3 regions of the Bacillus sp. JZ105 genome follow, and region 3 is predicted to be linked to each of the others. Evidence: riboswitches for the same ligand, from Rfam matches in the RefSeq annotation. Region 3 holds a riboswitch; each other region holds the start of a gene.
What was found. A riboswitch is a leader RNA that binds a small molecule or an ion and turns the genes downstream of it on or off. The one in region 3 is predicted to bind thiamine pyrophosphate.
Positions count from the first base shown of each region.

Region 1 (2,203 bases), 1.7 Mb from region 3:
CCCGATTCTTTATTTGAAAAAATGGTATGACATGAAAAAGGTCATTGGCTCCGGCTTTTTATTAACTTCTACGTTATCTCTCGTCATAGCAGCTGCGACGATTGGTGAGCGGCTCGGTGTCATTGATCATAAAATGTCAGGAGCGCTGATTTTAGTTGCTGTGTTAACGAGTATTTTAACACCTGTTTGGTTTAAAGCGCTGTTTAAAAAAGAACAAGCGGCAAGCCATAAGAAGCGTGTGACCTTTATTGGAGCAAATCAACTGACCTTACCTGTCACACTTGATTTACATCAGGATGAATATGACATTCGGATTTTGCATGTGTTTCAAGAAAATAAGGAAGCGCTGCTGGCAGACTCTATCTTTGAAGTCGAATCAATTGAACAATACGACGATGAGACGCTGAGAAAGGCAGGCGTCGGCCAAGAGGATGTCCTTGTCGTCGCAACAGGCAGTGAGACGAAAAATAAGGAAATTGCTTTATTTGCAAAAGAGGAAGGAGCGAAACAAGTCATTGCAAGTGTCAATAAAGCTGAGGCAGAGCTGACATTGAAGGAAGCGGGCATTGATACGTTTTCTACTTTCCTTTCATCTAAAACGGTGCTAAGAGCTTTGATTGAAGCACCTGATGCGATTCGATTGCTAACAAATGAGGATTCTTCTTTGTATCAAATTCAAATGAACAATCATCGTTATCATAATGTCATGCTGAGGGAATTCCCTTTCACCGGTGATTTGGTATTTGTCCGCATTTTCAGAGGAGTAGACAGCTTAGTACCGCATGGTGATACGACACTTAGAAGCGGTGACCGTGTGCTTGTATCGGGCTCCCGTGAGTATGTGGCAGGTCTAAGAGCCCAATTAGAATGACAATGAACCCTTGACCAATGACCAATTCCTGATTAAGATAGAGGTACAACATCATATATTTGATCCACTAGGGGAGTCCTTTATAAGGGCTGAGATAAAAGTGTCGACTTTTAGACCCTCATTACCTGAACAGGTTCATACCTGCGTAGGGAAGTGGTGCGGTTTTTGACTATGCTTTTTACAAATTCCAAGCCACTTTCCACGCGGAAAGTGGCTTTTTTATATGGAAAAACAGGAGGAGAGGAATATGACGTTTTCAACAGAATGTAAAGAGGCTGCAGCAACATGGTGGAATGGAAGCTTTACACATCCTTTTGTCAAAGGGATTGGAGATGGCACACTTTCACTCGATCGTTTCACCTATTACGTGATGCAGGATTCGTATTATTTAACTCATTTTGCAAAGGTGCAGGCATATGGAGCGGCGATGAGTGAGGACTTACATACGACGGGCAGAATGGCGTATCATGCCCAGGGCACGTATGAAGCAGAGCTGTCGCTGCATAGGAAATTTACAGAGCTTCTGCAAATTTCTGATGAAGCCATTGAGAACTTTAAGCCTTCTCCCACTGCTTATGCGTATACCTCTCATATGTACCGATCTGTAAAAAGCGGACGGTTTGAAGAGATTTTAGCCGCATTATTACCATGTTACTGGCTCTATTATGAGGTAGGTGAAAAGCTGAAACAAACAACACCTGACCATCCGATTTACCAAGAATGGATTTTGACATATGGAGGCGATTGGTTTAAGGAACTCGTCTTCGAACAGGTGAACCGCTTTGATGAACTAGCGGAAAAAGCACCAGACCATGTACGGGCCAATATGAAAGAAAATTTTGTGATTTCAAGCTATTACGAATATCATTTTTGGGAGATGGCGTATCAAAAAGAAATGTGGCAAACAGCATGCTTAGATGGGGTTGGTGCAAATGGAACTCCACGCAGTGACAAATGATTCGCTTCCTGCGGGTGAACTGATCAAACAAATAAAAGCCATTGCGTCTGAAGTGGATTTTATTCATATTCGGGAACGGTCTAAAACAGCGAGTGAGCTTGTTGATCTCGTGAAGAATCTTCTTTTAGAAGGTGTACCGAAAGAAAAGCTCGTGATTAATGACCGAGTAGACGTTGCGCTGCTTACCAATATTCACAGGGTGCATCTCCCGAGCCACAGCTTTTCGCCAAAAGAACTGCGAAAAAAGTTTCCTCACCTTCATGCGGGAGTATCTGTCCATTCGATAGAAGAAGCGAAAGCAGCAGAGAAAAATGGAGCAGAGTATGTCATGTTTGGGCACATATATGCTACCTCTTGTAAACCAGGACTTCAGG
Region 1 covers NZ_CP096387.1:1,172,634-1,174,836, forward strand. Annotated here, with positions in the region: gene M1D81_RS05820 (monovalent cation:proton antiporter family protein) at 1-871, shown strand, start outside; TPP riboswitch at 931-1,040, shown strand; gene tenA (thiaminase II) at 1,119-1,829, shown strand; gene tenI (thiazole tautomerase TenI) at 1,804-2,203, shown strand, end outside.
Region 1: it holds a riboswitch for thiamine pyrophosphate, as region 3 does, so the genes downstream of both, tenA (thiaminase II) here and thiT (energy-coupled thiamine transporter ThiT) in region 3, are expected to answer to the same signal.

Region 2 (2,203 bases), 760 kb from region 3:
AAATAAGCACCCTTTCTCCTTTTTGTACCGTAAGGGAGATTTGATGCAAAACGGGCTTAGGCTGTTCATAAAAACGGACAGAGAGTTCATTGCACGCGAGAAATGAATTCATGCTGTTCACCTTTGTTTCGTTTTTCTTTCATGATGGCATATTGATTTAGTACACCTGTTTTGGATAGTGCGTCCACCACCACTTTCGCAAGGCAGCCGCCAAGTATCATTCCACTGATAATTTGAGTCACAAGAGTCATAAGTAAAACTTGAGGCGTGTAATAACCAAAGCCATTTGCCACGAGACTGTACGCCATCGCTCCGATAGCGGCAAAGGCACCAGACAGCATCAGTGTCCACATGCGATATCGTTTATAACCAAAAAGAGCGAAGGCGATTTCTGCCCCAAGCCCTTGGCATACACCAATCAGCAGAGCTGAAAGTCCAAAGTGGCTGCCTGTCAATAATTCCACAGCCGCGGCGGCTGTTTCCGCAATCAGAGCAGCCCCTGGCTTTTGAATGATATATGCAACGATTGGACTGGCAATGACCCATATTCCAAACATGATGTTGCCTCCTGCTGGGCCCACAAGTGCTGTAATCGGTAAGTATAGCGTGGACCATCCTAAATAGATCACACCACACGCAACGGATAAAATGACCGCAAGGACGACTTCTTTCATCTTCCATGTCATGATGAATGCACCTCCAGTTGAACTGGCCACTCTTCAATAGTAAAGGCCATTTCCCAAAACTTGTACTCGAGCTGGCAGCTTAAGATAAAGTGCTGTTTCATTTTTTCCTTTTCCTTCTCACTTGCTGCTTCCGCCAATTGATCGAGCCGCTTGCAAAGCTCACCTGTGACAGAATCAGTTAATCCTCCATAAAACGTGATCCACTCATAAAACGGATGTGACGGGTCTGGCTGCACATCTGTAAGCATTCGTTTCCCTATTTCCCAATATGTCCAAGGACATGGAAGCAGGACAGCGATGATTTCACCAAGCGTGCCCTCTTGCGCAACTTGCAGCATGTGATGAATATAGTGGTGAGCACTCGGAGCCAAAGAAGCACCTTGGAGCTCATCATATGCGACTCCTGCCACTCGGCAAAGGTTTTGATGAGGGTGCGTCTCACTATCTAGTACAAACGCAATCTGCTGATGGAAAAACGCAATATCCTCTCTGTCTGTACATCTGCTGAGTGCTGCTGCATAAATTTTAATGAATGCTTGTAAGTATTCTGCATCTTGTTTGACGTAATGAATGATCTGTTCCTTTTCCAGCTTTCCTGCTGCCAAGCCTCTGACGAACGGATGCTGATAAATGGCTTCAAATAACGGTTCTGCTTCTTTCCTTAATTGCGTAGAAAATGTCATAAAAAAAGCCTCCTCTTCTTCAGTTGAATAAATGAAAAAGCCACCCCAAATGGAGCGGCCTTCTTATCGATTCAATCATGAATAAGACAAGGTCCAGCTCCACTTCCCTCCGCTAGTACGAACTAGATCAGGTTCAAAGGGTCCAAGATTTTCTCTTGTCTCAGTCATACATGACTCCCCTAGTGGACTTTTGTCATTTAATTATCTTTACTCTACACATGTGGCGATTTGATGTCAACCGCCTTTCTTAATTCAACGTTCTGATTGTTGGCAGCTTCTCGATCCCTGCAGCATAGTAGAAATTCAGCACACTGAAGAAATCAATCGGCTTTCCTGTTTTTAAATCTACAGCTAAAATATGATCACCGTAATTTGTCATATCATCAATATCTAAGCGTCTTGGTGTTGTCTTCCCGAGTGTATCAACAAAGCTACTATGGTAGTACTGCCCGCTAGCAAACGATGATTCATGATACATAAATAAAGTCTCCACATCTAAGTAGACGAGAATGGCCTCAGAGGAACTGGCATATGGAGCGGAGCAGAATGAGTTCTCTGTTCATATTTTCCATCATATGAGAAGTAAAACACACGCTCCCATTTATAATCGGCGGTCTTTGTTTGCTTATTGTATACTTTTGTACCATTTGCGAAAACATCACCGTTTGCATACTCAGCTACAAAATATTGCAAGGTGGACGAAAGGGATACAGCCCCCGTGAAATTGGGCGGGTTTTTTGCATTCACTTGTATCGTGTAGGAGTCTCCAAATTCTCCGCCGCTTGTAATACCGAATGCATAATCACCTGCTGGTAAATTGGTCAATCCAAGCAG
Region 2 covers NZ_CP096387.1:3,588,458-3,590,660, forward strand. Annotated here, with positions in the region: gene M1D81_RS18490 (ABC transporter ATP-binding protein) at 1-112, opposite strand, end outside; gene M1D81_RS18495 (ECF transporter S component) at 87-686, opposite strand; gene tenA (thiaminase II) at 683-1,369, opposite strand; TPP riboswitch at 1,457-1,560, opposite strand; partial or broken gene M1D81_RS18505 (hypothetical protein) at 1,617-2,203, opposite strand, start outside.
Region 2: it holds a riboswitch for thiamine pyrophosphate, as region 3 does, so the genes downstream of both, tenA (thiaminase II) here and thiT (energy-coupled thiamine transporter ThiT) in region 3, are expected to answer to the same signal.

Region 3 (2,203 bases):
GTTACCAGCCAGTTCGAGCTGGCTGGCGAGAACCATAATGAAATAGGGTATGGATGGGAGCTGTCTATATTGAATAACCATGTACAGCGAATTAAATCGTCAGCTTCCAGTAATAATGAGAGAAAAAAGTGAAGAGTACAGCAAGCAACATGTAAGAAATAAACGGTGAAGCTTCTACTTTTCCTTTCACGCCTGCTATTTTTAAAGCTTCATAGAAGCCTGCCAAAAAATAAGCAAGACTGAGAATATAACAGCACAGCATAATGGAGTAAGGGCTCATTGTCGTACCTCCAGCATGAAATCTTCTACTATTAATAGATTCCATGGAGCAGCAAATTATGCATAAAAAAATAACCAGCTGAAATCAGCCGGTTATTTTTGATGAGGAAAAACCAAACGAGATGCACTTGGGATGAGTATGCAAAGAACGATACTGCAAATAATAAATGAAGGAACCATATATGTGCTGTTATAAATTAAAGAGTAGACCCATCCTGGTGTTCCTTTCGGTGCATATTGAGAAAAGAAAACGACGCCAGAAATAAAGAACGTCAGCAGCCTGAAGAAACTAGCAATAAAAACAGCTAAGGTAATATAGAAGAATTGCTGTTTTCGCTTTTGATCCTGAATGGCTTTTTTGATCAGTCCAGAAAACAGACCGCTTAAAGAAATGACAACAGATGCAACGAAGTAATCGAGGAATCCTTGAACAGGTGTAGCGATGATCGGGCTATTCATCAGCTGAAGACCTGCGATTAACACACCGATGATAAATCCGGTAGATATTCCCCATCTAATAGACATGAGAATGACGGGAATCATAATCAGCGCAAGAGAACCGCCATTGGGCATTCTTAAAAAGAGACCTGATAAGTAATCTAATACAAGTGCAAGTGAAGTCATAATCGCGATTTCCATCAGTCGTACCAATTGGTTTGATTGCTGCATAAAAAAATCTCCTTTTTCATGAATTGAGCAAGGAGAGACCATGTAAGGATGAGTATGTTATCCATAGAAAAACATATCGATTTGAATACGCCATATGTATTCAAGTGATTCCACATTCCTACTTCAGTATTAACTGACAGGTTCAAAGGGTCAGAACAACGAATGTTCACTCTCAGCACAAAGCTCCCCCTGCGGTTATTTAGTTTCATTCTATTATAAATATACTAAAGACCTGCAGGATCAACAATAGACAATTCCCGAGATAAGCAGCATTTGTATCAATATATAGGAAGAGATAAGGAAAAATAAATTATTTAGAAAAAATACTTGTTTCTTCTTTCAAAAGGTGTTATATTTGTATTCGCCGCTGAAACAGCGCGGTTGATAAATAACATTAAGAAAAAAGTTGTTGACTTTATCTTGGTAGAATGTTATATTAATAAAGTCGCCTCTGAGAGACGGCGAAGATGATCTTTGAAAACTAAACAAGACAAAACGTACCTGTTAATTCGAGTTTTTATAAAAAATCCTATGATATTTTATAGGTAGTCAGTCAAACTGGCGAGGCAGGAAATGATCACATGCTAAGTTCACTGCATCGTGTAGCAACGCATGTGTGATATGCATCCTGCATACCTCGGAGAGTTTGATCCTGGCTCAGGACGAACGCTGGCGGCGTGCCTAATACATGCAAGTCGAGCGGACAGAAGGGAGCTTGCTCCCGGATGTTAGCGGCGGACGGGTGAGTAACACGTGGGTAACCTGCCTGTAAGACTGGGATAACTCCGGGAAACCGGAGCTAATACCGGATAGTTCCTTGAACCGCATGGTTCAAGGATGAAAGGCGGTTTCGGCTGTCACTTACAGATGGACCCGCGGCGCATTAGCTAGTTGGTGGGGTAATGGCCCACCAAGGCAACGATGCGTAGCCGACCTGAGAGGGTGATCGGCCACACTGGGACTGAGACACGGCCCAGACTCCTACGGGAGGCAGCAGTAGGGAATCTTCCGCAATGGACGAAAGTCTGACGGAGCAACGCCGCGTGAGTGATGAAGGTTTTCGGATCGTAAAGCTCTGTTGTTAGGGAAGAACAAGTGCGAGAGTAACTGCTCGCACCTTGACGGTACCTAACCAGAAAGCCACGGCTAACTACGTGCCAGCAGCCGCGGTAATACGTAGGTGGCAAGCGTTGTCCGGAATTATTGGGCGTAAAGGGCTCGCAGGCGGTTTCTTAAGTCTGATGTGAAAGCCCCC
Region 3 covers NZ_CP096387.1:2,829,068-2,831,270, reverse strand. Annotated here, with positions in the region: gene M1D81_RS14600 (N-acetyltransferase family protein) at 1-132, shown strand, start outside; gene thiT (energy-coupled thiamine transporter ThiT) at 373-948, opposite strand; TPP riboswitch at 1,047-1,148, opposite strand; rRNA gene M1D81_RS14590 (16S ribosomal RNA) at 1,583-2,203, shown strand, end outside.